3 regions of the Kitasatospora sp. NPDC048545 genome follow, and region 1 is predicted to be linked to each of the others. Evidence: riboswitches for the same ligand, from Rfam matches in the RefSeq annotation. Region 1 holds a riboswitch; each other region holds the start of a gene.
What was found. Region 1 has a riboswitch for thiamine pyrophosphate ahead of AB0D10_RS10000 (cytosine permease). Riboswitches for the same ligand answer to the same signal wherever they lie in the genome.
Positions count from the first base shown of each region.

Region 2: linked by a shared signal. The riboswitch ahead of thiC (phosphomethylpyrimidine synthase ThiC) and the one ahead of AB0D10_RS10000 (cytosine permease) in region 1 are both predicted to bind thiamine pyrophosphate.
Region 3: linked by a shared signal. The riboswitch ahead of thiO (glycine oxidase ThiO) and the one ahead of AB0D10_RS10000 (cytosine permease) in region 1 are both predicted to bind thiamine pyrophosphate.

Region 1 covers NZ_JBEZIQ010000007.1:180,907-184,743, reverse strand. Annotated here, with positions in the region: gene AB0D10_RS10005 (glycerophosphodiester phosphodiesterase family protein) at 1-562, opposite strand, end outside; gene AB0D10_RS10000 (cytosine permease) at 700-2,139, opposite strand; TPP riboswitch at 2,132-2,278, opposite strand; gene AB0D10_RS09995 (trypsin-like peptidase domain-containing protein) at 2,489-3,837, shown strand, end outside.
Region 2 covers NZ_JBEZIQ010000022.1:87,499-91,335, forward strand. Annotated here, with positions in the region: gene thiC (phosphomethylpyrimidine synthase ThiC) at 551-2,365, opposite strand; TPP riboswitch at 2,360-2,495, opposite strand; gene AB0D10_RS21750 (DUF5326 family protein) at 2,655-2,855, opposite strand; gene tenA (thiaminase II) at 3,083-3,751, opposite strand; gene AB0D10_RS21760 (cupin domain-containing protein) at 3,768-3,837, opposite strand, start outside.
Region 3 covers NZ_JBEZIQ010000038.1:83,927-87,763, forward strand. Annotated here, with positions in the region: gene AB0D10_RS30470 (thiazole synthase) at 1-313, opposite strand, end outside; gene thiS (sulfur carrier protein ThiS) at 315-554, opposite strand; gene thiO (glycine oxidase ThiO) at 551-1,732, opposite strand; TPP riboswitch at 1,727-1,839, opposite strand; gene AB0D10_RS30485 (FAD-dependent oxidoreductase) at 1,924-3,132, shown strand; gene AB0D10_RS30490 (Rv2175c family DNA-binding protein) at 3,175-3,540, shown strand; gene thiE (thiamine phosphate synthase) at 3,540-3,837, shown strand, end outside.

The DNA.
Region 1 (3,837 bases):
CCCGGCGGTACTCCGGCGCGGCGGCGGCCACCCGGTTCAGGGCGACCGAGGAGAAGCTCATGATCCGGGCGGACGGACGGTCGCCCTCCGGGGCCGTGCCGATCTTGTACCGCTCCAGCGTCCGCAGCAGCTCGGCCTCCACCAGGCCGCGGAAGCGCACCGGGTGCTTGGTCTCGATCGCCAGGTCCACCGGGCGGCCGCAGTCCACCACCAGCTCCAGCAGGCGGTCCAGCCGCAGCACGCCGCGCAGCTCGGGGTCGGTGCTGGGGCGGCCGGTCTTCCAGGCGCCGAAGTCGTAGGCCTCCAGCTCGGCGAGCGTCATCGCCGAGACGGTGCCGCGGCCGTTGGACACCCGGCCGATCCGCCGGTCGTGCACGCAGACCAGGTGGCCGTCGGCGGTCACCCGCACGTCGCACTCCACCGCGTCGGCGCCCTCGTCGAGGGCGCGGCGGTAGGCCGCGAGGGTGTGTTCGGGCAGGGCGTGGGAGGAACCGCGGTGGGCGATCACCTGGACGGGCGGCGCGGTGCGCGCCGCCGCCGAGGACAGGTCTGGGCTGGTCACAGGGCCAACGATAGGCGGCGGAGGTGAAGCGGGGGCGAAGACGGCCCCAACCCGTGGGGCCGTCTGCGGGGTGCCGGGCGGTCGAACGGCCCGGCGGCCGGCGGTGCCGGGCCGCCGGGTGCCCGGGCCGCGGGGCGTCAGCGCGCCGCGCGGCGGGAGAGCGGGGTGAGCGCCCAGGTGACCAGGGCGGGCACCAGGAAGGCGAACAGCGAGGCGGACGTCCACTCCTGCGGGGTGAAGTGCAGCGCCTCCTGGGCGGAGGTCCAGAAGTCCGTCCACCAGCCGGCGACCTTGGTCGGCGCGATGAACTGGTAGACGGCGAAGCCCAGCACCCACGGCAGCAGCATCGTCCAGCGGGACGGCGCGTCCTCGGAGAGGTCCCAGCCGCGGCGTCCGGCGCCGAAGAAGAAGTCCACCGCCAGCACCGCCAGCAGCGGCACGAACACCGAGCCGATCAGCCCGAGGAAGTTGGCGTAGGTGTCGGTGAACGTGTCGATCTGCAGCGCCAGCACCGTGGTCAGCACGCCGATCCCGCCGCTCAGCACCCGGCGGTCCGCCTTCGGCAGCAGGTTCTGCACCGACATCGCGGTCGAGTACACGTTGGCGAAGGACTGGTCGGTCTCGCGCAGCACCAGGACCAGCAGGAACAGCCAGCCGGCCCAGACCCCGAGGAAGGAGTCGAAGATCTTGTCCGGGTCGCCGCCGGACTGCAGCAGCGCCATCAGGCCGAGCACGTAGCACCAGACCTGGGCGACCGTGTAGCCGGAGAAGCTGCCCCAGAACGCCGAGCGCGGGGTGCGCGAGTGCCGGGTGTAGTCGGCTGCCAGCGGGACGAAGGAGATCGACACCGCGATCATCGCGTCGGTCGCGCCGAGGAAGCCGTGCCAGTTGCCGGCGCCCGGGTCCGGCACGCCCAGGCGGCCCAGCTGGACGGTGAAGTACACCATCGCGACGGCGACCGCCCCGGCCACGAACCGGCGCAGCACCGCGATCGAGCCCAGCGGCCAGATGGTCAGCGCGGTGGTCAGCGCGCCCGCGAGCAGCACGAACAGCCAGCGGTAGCCGGTCGTGTGGGCGACGGTCTGGGCGCCCGCCGAGATCGTCAGCAGCTCGAACACGCCCCAGCCGACGCACTGCACGATGTTCAGCACCGTCGGCACGTACGACAGCCGGGTGCCGAACAGCCCGCGCAGGTTCGCCATCGCGGGGGCGCCGGTCCGGGCGCCGATCAGCGCGGCCACGCCGAGCATCGCGGTGCCGACCGCCGTGCCGACCGCGATCGCGGTCACCGCGGCGGCCAGCGAGAGTTCGCTGCCGGGGGCGCCGAGCACGGTGGCGGCGGTGGAGAAGCCGATCAGGCTGACGCCCAGATTCATCCAGAGCGCGAAGTGGTCCCGGAAGCGCAGCGTGCGCGGCGGCTCGGTGTCCAGGACCAGCGGCGCCTCGACCCGGCCGGCCCGGTCGGGGCGGTCCAGGACGGCGGTGGCCCCGGCCGACGGGTCGGGGGACTCCGCGGGGGCGGGGAAGCCCTCGGGCGCGGGCGCGCCCGACGAGGAGGATGGAGAAGCAGGCGGCATGGCCGATACTCCCTACGCCGGCATTACCCGGACAGGTTCCGGCGGTCAGCGCCCCCTCGAACGTCCGCCTCGCTCGCGTGGCGTACGGTCGACATGCGCACTCTCAGCCTGGTCGGTCCAAGCTCCCGCGTGTCAGTTTGGAGCGACAGGCTAACCGGCACGGGGGCGAACACCCAAGGCCAGGGCGTGCGCGGTCCGCATCGCGGGACGCCCGGCAGGGGGTGGGGAGCCCACGGCCGTCGGCACCGGCTAAGGATTCTTATGAGTTCTTCAGAGGGGTCCTTACGGCAATCGAATCGACAGTGCGAAAAACTATGGTCCTTGGTTCTGCCAGCTATGGAGGTCGTCCGTGAGCACCGAGCGCGAGGTTGGGCCCACCGGGCCGCAGGGGGAGCAGCCCGCCGGCCAGGGAGCGGCCGACGCCGTTTCCGACGGCCCCGCTCAGGGCGGGCACCAGTCGACCATGGCCTTCCGCCGGGTCCCCGAGGCCGCCGGGGACACCCCGGTCGACGCCCCGGCGGAAGGCGGGCACAAGCCGACCATGGCGTTCAGCCGGGTGCCCGAGCCCGAGGCGGCGCCCGCGGCCGAGGCCGCCCCGGTCGACGCCCCGGCGGAGGGCGGGCACAAGCCCACCGTCGCCTTCACCAAGGTCCCCGCGCCGGAGGCCCCGGCCGCGTCCGAGGCGCCCGCCGCGCCGGTCCCCGCCGTCGCCGAGCAGCCCGCCGTCGATCCGGTCACCGGGTACATCGACGCGCCACCGCCGGTCCTGCCGCCCGCCACCCCGGCCGCCGCGCCCGTGGCCCCGGCGCTGCCGCCGGCCGCCAACCCGTACGCCACCCCGACCCACGGCGTCCCCGCCGCCGGCGCGCACGACCCGTACGGTGCCGCCGCGCCCGCGCCGGGCACCCCGGCGGCACCCGGTGCGCCCGCCGCGCACGGCCACCACCCGTTCGGCGCAGGCCAGCCGCTCGGCGGCTGGGGACCGTCCCACGACGCCGCCTCCGGCGGCGCGGGCCACCCCGGCGGCCCGAACGGCCCGAACGGCCCGCTCGGCTACCCGGCCGAGTACCCCGGCGGCCCGAACGGCGGCGGCCCGCGCAGGAAGCGCGGCGGCCTGGTCGCCCTGATCGCGGCCGTCGCCCTGGTCGCCGGCGTGGCCGGCGGCGCGCTCGGCGTGACCGTGGCCGACCGCAACAGCCGCAGCACCTCCGCGGACGACCACCGCAGCACCACCGTCCAGGCCAGCGACACCCAGAAGAACGAGCCTGCCCCGGGCTCGATCGCCGCCATCGCGCAGAAGGCGCTGCCCAGCGTCGTCACCATCAAGGCGCAGGGCAACGGCGAGTCGGGCACCGGCACCGGCTTCGTCTTCGACACCGAGGGCCACATCCTCACCAACAACCACGTGGTCGCGCCGACCCTCAACGGCGGCAAACTGACCGTCAAGTTCGCCGACGGCACCTCGTACAACGCGTCGGTGCTGGGCCACGCCGAGGGCTACGACGTCGCCGTGGTCAAGATCGACAACCCGCCGAAGAGCAAGCTGGCCCCGCTGCCGCTGGCCGACTCCGACAAGGTCAACGTCGGCGACGCCACCGTCGCGATCGGCGCGCCGTACGGCCTGGAGTCCACCGTCACCAGCGGCATCATCAGCGCCAAGGACCGCCCGGTCGCCTCCGGCGACGAGACCGGCTCGCA
Region 2 (3,837 bases), on a different contig from region 1:
AGGAAAGAAGAGAGCGATAAGGATGCAACGGAGTGACGCACCAGCGCCGATCGGGGCATGCCGCCCGCCTCGCCACACAGTTCGTCCACACATCAATGGCGGGCTGTCATCCTCCGGCAGCCGTCGGCTGCTCGGGTCGCCGCCAGGGTCGTAGCAGTACCGTTTTTTCCTCTTGGCCGCGCCCGGGCCGGTGAATCACGTATCGCCCCGTGATCCCAATCGTTGGCCCGATCATGAACGACCTGACGAATCCGCAGGAAGAGGCGCTCACTGCGGCCGCCGGTGACGCCGACACGGTGGCCGAGCGCTGCCGCTCGACGCCGTCCGGGCTCCCGACGGCTCCGACGTCGACACGGTCCTGGACGGCCTGCTCACCGGCCGTCCCCGGAATCTCTCCCCGGAGCGGGGGCTCGCACTCGTCCGCGAGATCCTCGGGCTCCGACCCACACCCGAGAATCCGCCGACCGGATTCCACCTGCGCACCCGAACGTGCGCGGCGCTGCGCCGGACACCGCTTTCGGGGCCCAGCGCAGCGCCTCGGCACCTGCCGTCAGTCGGCCAGCGGGAGGTAGACCCGGTTGCCCTGGGCCTTGAACTCCTCGGACATGGCCTGCATGCCGGCCTCGGCCTCCGCGTCGTAGCCGGACGCCACGGCCGTCGCGCCGTCGCCGTGTTCGTCGCGGATCTTCTGGGAGATCTTCATCGAACAGAACTTCGGGCCGCACATGGAGCAGAAGTGGGCCGTCTTGGCGGGTTCGGCGGGGAGGGTCTCGTCGTGGAAGTCGCGGGCGGTCTCCGGGTCGAGGGCCAGGTTGAACTGGTCCTCCCAGCGGAACTCGAAGCGGGCGTCGGAGAGGGCGTCGTCCCACTCCTGGGCGCCGGGGTGGCCCTTGGCGAGGTCGGCGGCGTGGGCGGCGATCTTGTAGGTGATCACGCCGGTCTTGACGTCGTCGCGGTTGGGCAGGCCCAGGTGCTCCTTGGGCGTGACGTAGCAGAGCATCGCGGTGCCCCACCAGGCGATCATCGCGGCGCCGATGCCCGAGGTGATGTGGTCGTAGCCGGGGGCGACGTCGGTGGTCAGCGGGCCGAGGGTGTAGAACGGCGCCTCGTCGCAGATCTCCTTCTGGAGATCCATGTTCTCCTTGATCTTGTGCATCGGGACGTGGCCCGGGCCCTCGATCATCACCTGGACGTCGCGCTCGCGGGCGATCCGGCCGAGCTCGCCGAGGGTCTGCAGCTCGGCGAACTGCGCCTCGTCGTTGGCGTCGGCGATCGAGCCGGGGCGCAGGCCGTCACCGAGCGAGAAGGTGACGTCGTAGGAGGCGAGGATGTCGCAGAGTTCCTCGAAGTTGGTGTAGAGGAAGTTCTCCTGGTGGTGCGCCAGGCACCAGGCCGCCATGATCGACCCGCCGCGCGAGACGATGCCGGTCTTGCGGCGGGCGGTGAGCGGGACGTAGCGCAGCAGCACACCGGCGTGGACGGTCATGTAGTCGACGCCCTGCTCGCACTGCTCGACGATGGTGTCCCGGTAGACATCCCAGCTCAGCTCCTCGGCCTTGCCGTCGACCTTCTCCAGCGCCTGGTAGAGCGGCACGGTACCGATCGGCACGGGGGAGTTGCGCAGGATCCACTCGCGGGTGGTGTGGATGTTGCGGCCGGTGGAGAGGTCCATGACGGTGTCGGCACCCCAGCGGGTGGCCCAGGTCATCTTCTCCACCTCCTCCTCGATCGAGGAGGTGACGGCCGAGTTGCCGATGTTGGCGTTGATCTTCACCAGGAAGTTGGTGCCGATGACGGACGGCTCCACCTCCGGGTGGTTCACGTTCACCGGGATGACGGCCCGTCCGCGGGCCACCTCGGCGCGCACGAACTCGGGCTCCAGGCCCTCCCGCAGGGCCACGAACTCCATCTCCGGCGTCACCACGCCCCGCTTGGCGTAGGCGAGTTGGGTGACGGCCGTACCGCCGCGACCGCGCAGCGGGCGGCGCGGACGGCCGGGGAAGACGGCGTCCAGGTTGCGCAGGTTCCCGCCGCGCGGCGCGGTGTGCTTGATGCCGTCGTCCTCGGGGCGCGGCTCGCGGCCGTCGTACTCCTCGACGTCGCCGCGCTGGCGGATCCAGGGGTCGCGCAGCGCGGGCAGGCCGCGCCGCACGTCGGGCTCGTACGCCGGGTCGGTGTACGGGCCTGAGGTGTCGTACAGCGGGACGGACCTGCCGTTGGTGAGCCGCACCTCCCGGTACGGGACCCGCAGGTCGGGGCGGGATCCCTCGCGGTAGGCCTTGCTCCAGGCCGGCGTCGGGTAGCCGGTGCGCTCGCTGCTGGGGGCGCTCTGGGCAGACTGCGGCTGTGCGTCGAACGTGGTCATCTGACCTCTACTCCCTACGCCGGCATTACCCGGTCCAGGTTCCTGCGGTCGACGCAGCCGTCGGTCCGTCCGTCGACGTCCCGGTCAGCGCCCTCTCAGCCCGGTGCTCCGAGCTCCCGCGTCGCAGGCGGTGTTGCCTGCACATGACGCCCAACACGGTAGCGAGCCGATTGCCGCAGGTCCAGAGCGGGTCCACGGCCGGGTGACCGCCGGGTGACCGGCCGGGAACGGCCGAGGCCCGGCTCCCCGTGACGGGGACCGGGCCTCAGGGCGGCGATCGGGGAGGGCGTCAGCTCTTGGCGGCCTTCTTCACCAGGATCACCACGGCGGCCGCGATTCCGACGACCACGAGCAGCTTGAGCACGATGCTCAGCAGGGCACCGACCACGCCGAAGACGAAGGCGACGATGTTCCAGGCCAGCACCAGGACCAGCACCGGGATGACGATGTTGCGCACCCACGAGGGCAGCGACTTCCAGAGCTCAGCCATGTCCGTACCTCTTCTCCCCTCGGGTCGGCCGCCGTCCGGTGCCGCATCCCGCTTGCTTTCGATACTTCGATCGTACGGGGGCCCGAGTGCCGGAACGAGGGCCAACGGCCCGGAGAGAACCCCGAGATCACCCCGACCCCGACCCCCGGGAACACCCCCTGCGGGTCTACGGGGCGACCCCCTGGGAGACCCCCGCCGAACGGCCGGGGAAACGGCTGCGCCGCAGGTCAGACGGGCCAGCGCTCACCGCACCAGGCGGCGTCCCAGAACATCCACTCGTAGCGCGAGGTGGTCACGAAGTGCTCGACCACCTTGCGGCGCTCGACCGGGGAGAGCTCCTCGCCGAGCCGGTCGGTGAGCGCCAGCACCCGGCGGACCACGGACTGGAACGCCTCGTCGCCGTAGGTCGCGATCCACTTGGCGTAGAGCGGGTCGGGGGAGCCCTGGGCGAGCAGCGCCTCGCCGACCCGGGCGTAGATCCAGTAGCAGGGCAGCACCGCGCCGACCGCCTCGGCGAAGGAGCCGCCGTAGACGGTGGCCAGCAGGTAGCTGGTGTAGGCCCGGGTGGTGGGCAGCACCGGTTCGGCGGCGGCCTGCTCGGCGGTGCCGCCGAAGGCGGTCAGGAACTCGGCGTGCATGCCCTGCTCGGCGGCCAGCGCGCCGACCGCGTCGTCGGCGAAGGCCCGGACGTCCTCCTCGCCGGGCGCCTTGGCGGCGCAGACGGCGAGGGCGCGGGCGTAGTCGCGCAGGTAGTGCGAGTCCTGGACGACGAAGTGGCGGAAGACCTCGCGCGGCAGGGTGCCGTCGGTGAGGCCGGCGAGGAAGGGGTGGGCGAGGATCTCGGCGTAGACCGGCTCGATGGCCGCCCAGAGTTCTTCGGTGAGGCTGCGGGTCATGCGGACGACCCTAGGCTCAGTCCTCCGGCGGCGAGAACACCACCAGCACCCGCAGTTCCTCGGTGACGTGGTGGAACCGGTGCGGG
Region 3 (3,837 bases), on a different contig from region 1:
CGTCGGCGATCACCTCCAGCTTCACCCAGTCGGTGCCGAGCGCCTCGCGGGCCAGCCGGGCCGTCAGCACGGCCTCGCCGGCGGTGAAGCAGCCGGCCGTGTTGGGCAGGACGCGGATGCCGTTGCGGGTGAGCACGTCCAGGACGGATCCCTGGGTGCCGGCGTCGACCCGGCGCATCGCGACGGTGGTCAGCTCGGTGCCGGAGGCGAGCAGCGCGCGCTCCAGGACCTCCAGGCTCGGCGCGCCGCCGGTGCCCATGATCAGCCGGGAGGAGAAGGTCGTCCCGGCGATGGTCAGCAGGTCGTCGGCCATCTCAGCCTCCCTGGACGGCGGTGAGGATCTCGATCCGGTCGCCCGCGTTCAGCGGCGTCCCGGGCCATGAACTGCGGGGGACCACGGCCTCGTTGAGGGCGGCGGCGACGCCGGTGTTGGCGCGGCTCACGGTGGCGACCAGCTCGGCGAGGGTGGTCGTGGCGGCCACCGCGCGGGGCTCGCCGTTGACGGTCAGGGCGATCTCGGCCGGCGCGGTGTCGGTGGGGGTGGTCTCGGTCATGCCAGGGCCTTCGTGGTGGAGCGGTCGGGGGAGAACCGGGTGGGGGTGAACGGCTGTGCCAGTGGCGGGAGTTCGCCGGTGGCCAGGTACTCGGCGAGCACGTCGGCGGTCACCGGGGCGAGCAGCACGCCGTTGCGGTGGTGGCCGGTGGCGGCGACCAGCCCGGGGAGCGCGGTCGGGCCGAGCAGCGGCGCGTTGTCGGGTGAGCCGGGGCGCAGGCCCGCCGAGGTCTCCACGAGCGGGAGTTCGGTGATGCCGGGGACCAACTCATGCGCGTCGCGCAGGAGTTCGTACACCCCGCCGGCGGTGACCGTGGTGTCGTAGCCCTGTTCCTCGGTGGTCGCGCCGATCACCAGCTCGCCGTTCGCCCGGGGCACCAGGTAGATGTGCCCGCCGCGCACCACGGCACGGACGTTGCGGGAGAGGAACGGCCGGTAGGCGGCGGGGATCCGCAGGCGCAGCACCTGCCCCTTCACCGGGCGGACCGCGGGCAGCACGCCCTCCGGCAGGCCGGCCAGCCGGTGGCTGTGCGGCCCGGCGGCGAGCACGACCCGGTCGGCGGTCACCCGCTCCCCGGTGCCCAGCCGGGCGCCGACCGCGCGGCCGCCCTCGACCAGCAGCTCCACCGCCTCGGCGCGCCGGACGGTGACGCCTGCGCGCTCCCCGGCGAGCAGCAGCGCGGTGAGCATCCGCCGGCCGTCCACCTGGTGGTCGTCCGCGACGTGCAGGCCGCCGCGCACACCGGGGGCGAGCATCGGCTCCAGCTTGCGGGCCTCCCGGCCGGTCAGCCACGTCGAGTCCAGGCCCAGCCGCCGGTGGAAGGCGTGCAGTTCGCGCAGTTCCTCGCGGTCGTCGGAGTCCAGCGCGACGGCGATCGTGCCGCAGGCGCGGTAGCCGGTGTCCGCGCCGCCGCTCGCCTCGGTGAGTTCGGCGGCGAAGGCCGCGTAGCGTTCGTTGGAGGCCATGCCGAGGCGAAGCAGCGGCTCCTCGCCGTACTGGAGCTCGGTGACCGGGGCGAGCATCCCGGCCGCGACCCTGGCCGCCCCGCCGCCGGGGTCGGGGTCGACCACGAGGGTCCGCAGCCCGCGCTGCGCCGCCCGCCAGGCGACGGCGAGGCCGATGATGCCTCCGCCGATCACCAGGACGTCGGCGTGGGCGCCTGATGGCAAGCGTGTCAAAGCTGCTCCTCTCCCTTCGCCGGTATGACCCGGATCAGGTTCGGACGGTCGCGGGCCGTGCCAGCCCGCCTCTCAGCCCGGTTCGCCGGGCTCCCGCGATGGTGCCCCCACCATAACGCCGGGGCCCGGCCGGGCCGAAGGGCCGTACGAAGGGTGGACGGCCCCCGGGCGGCAGCCCGGCGCTGAGTACAGTGACGGGCGTGGCAGAGCTGAGCGGAACGGATCGGGTGGTCGTCGTCGGGGCCGGGCTGGCCGGGGCGCAGTGCGCCCTCAAACTGCGGCAGGGCGGCTGGCGCGGGCGGATCACGCTGGTCGGCGAGGAGCCGCACGCGCCGTACGACCGGCCTCCGCTCTCCAAGGACGTGCTGCTCGGCAAGAGCGACAGCACCACCCTGGACGTCGACTACGCGCACCTCGGCGTCGAGGTGCTCGCCGGCCGCCGGGCCACCGGCCTCGCCCCCGGCGTGCTGCACACCGACGACGGCGACCTCCCGTACGGCTCGCTGGTGATCGCCACCGGCGCCGTCCCGCGGGCCCTGCCCGGCGCCGAGCGCGCGCACCTGCTGCACACCCTGGACGACGCCCTGGCGCTGCGCGCGCTGCTGCGGCCCGGTCTGCGGCTGGTGCTGGTCGGCGCGGGCTGGATCGGCGCCGAGGTGTCCACCGCGGCCCGCGAGGCGGGCTGCGAGGTGACCGTGGTCGAGGCGGGCCCGGCGCCGCTGCCCGGCGCGCTGCCGACCGAGGTCGGCTCGGCGATGGCCGCCTGGTACGCCGAGGCCGGCGTCGACCTGCGCTGCGGGGTCGGGGTGGCCGCCGTCGAGCCCGGCGCGGTGCTGCTGGCGGACGGCTCGCACCTGCCCGCGGACGAGGTGGTCGTCGGTGTCGGCGCCCGGCCCGCGACCGCGTGGCTGGCGGGTTCCGGGATCGAGCTGGACGGCGCCGGCGCCGTCGTGGTGGACGCACGGCTGCGCACCTCCCTGCCCGGCGTCTTCGCGGCCGGCGACTGCGTCAGTTACCCCTCGGCCCGGGCCGGTGCCCGGCTGGCCGTCCAGCACTGGGATCATGCCCTGCAGTCCGGCGAGGCGGTGGCCGCCGCCGTCCTCGGCACGGACGCACCGCCGTACGACCCGGTGCCGTACTTCTGGTCGGAGCAGTTCGGGCGGATGGTGCAGTACGCGGGTCGGCACGCCGAGGGCGACGAGCCGCTGTGGCGCGGCGGCCCGCAGGACGCCTCGTGGGCGGTGCTCTGGCTGCGCGACGGGGTGCCGAGTGCGCTGCTGACGGTGGACCGGCCGCGCGACCTCACCCAGGGGCGGAAGCTGATCGAGCGCGGCACGGCCCTGGATCCGGCCCGCGCGGCGGACCCGGCGGTGCCGCTGAAGTCGGCCGTCGCCGGGTAGCGCCTGGTGCGCGGTGGGCCGTGGAGGTGGCAGTCTGGTGGCGTGAGTGAGATCGAAAGCAAGATTGAATCCCTGGTCACCGAGTGGATGTACCTGCCCGACATCTCGGAGCAGTGGGGGGTCCGGGTCACCGAGGTGCGTGACCTGGTCAAGAACGGCGGCCTGATCGCCGTCCGGCGGGGCCCGAACAAGTCGCTGCAGGTCCCTGCGGCGTTCATCGACGGCCCCGGGCTGGTCAAGCACCTGTCCGGCACCCTGACCGTCCTGCGGGACTGCGGGTACGACGACGTGGAGATCCTGGAGTGGCTCTTCACCGAGGACCCGTCGCTGCCCGGCAGCCCGATCCAGGCGCTGCGCGAGAACCGCGGCACCGAGGTCAAGCGCCGCGCCCAGGCGATGCTGATCTGATGGCGGCGGACACGCCGCGCGCTCGCCTGGCGGACGCGCGCCTCTACCTGTGCACCGACGCCCGTCGGGAGCAGGGCGACCTCGCCGAGTTCCTCGACGCGGCGCTGGCGGGCGGGGTGGACATCGTCCAGCTGCGCGACAAGGGCCTGGAGGCCAAGCAGGAGCTGGAGGCCCTGGAGGTCTTCGCCGACGCCTGCCGCCGCCACGGCAAGCTGCTGGCCGTCAACGACCGTGCCGACGTCGCGCACGCGGCCCGGCCGGACGTGCTGCACCTCGGCCAGGACGACCTGCCGGTGC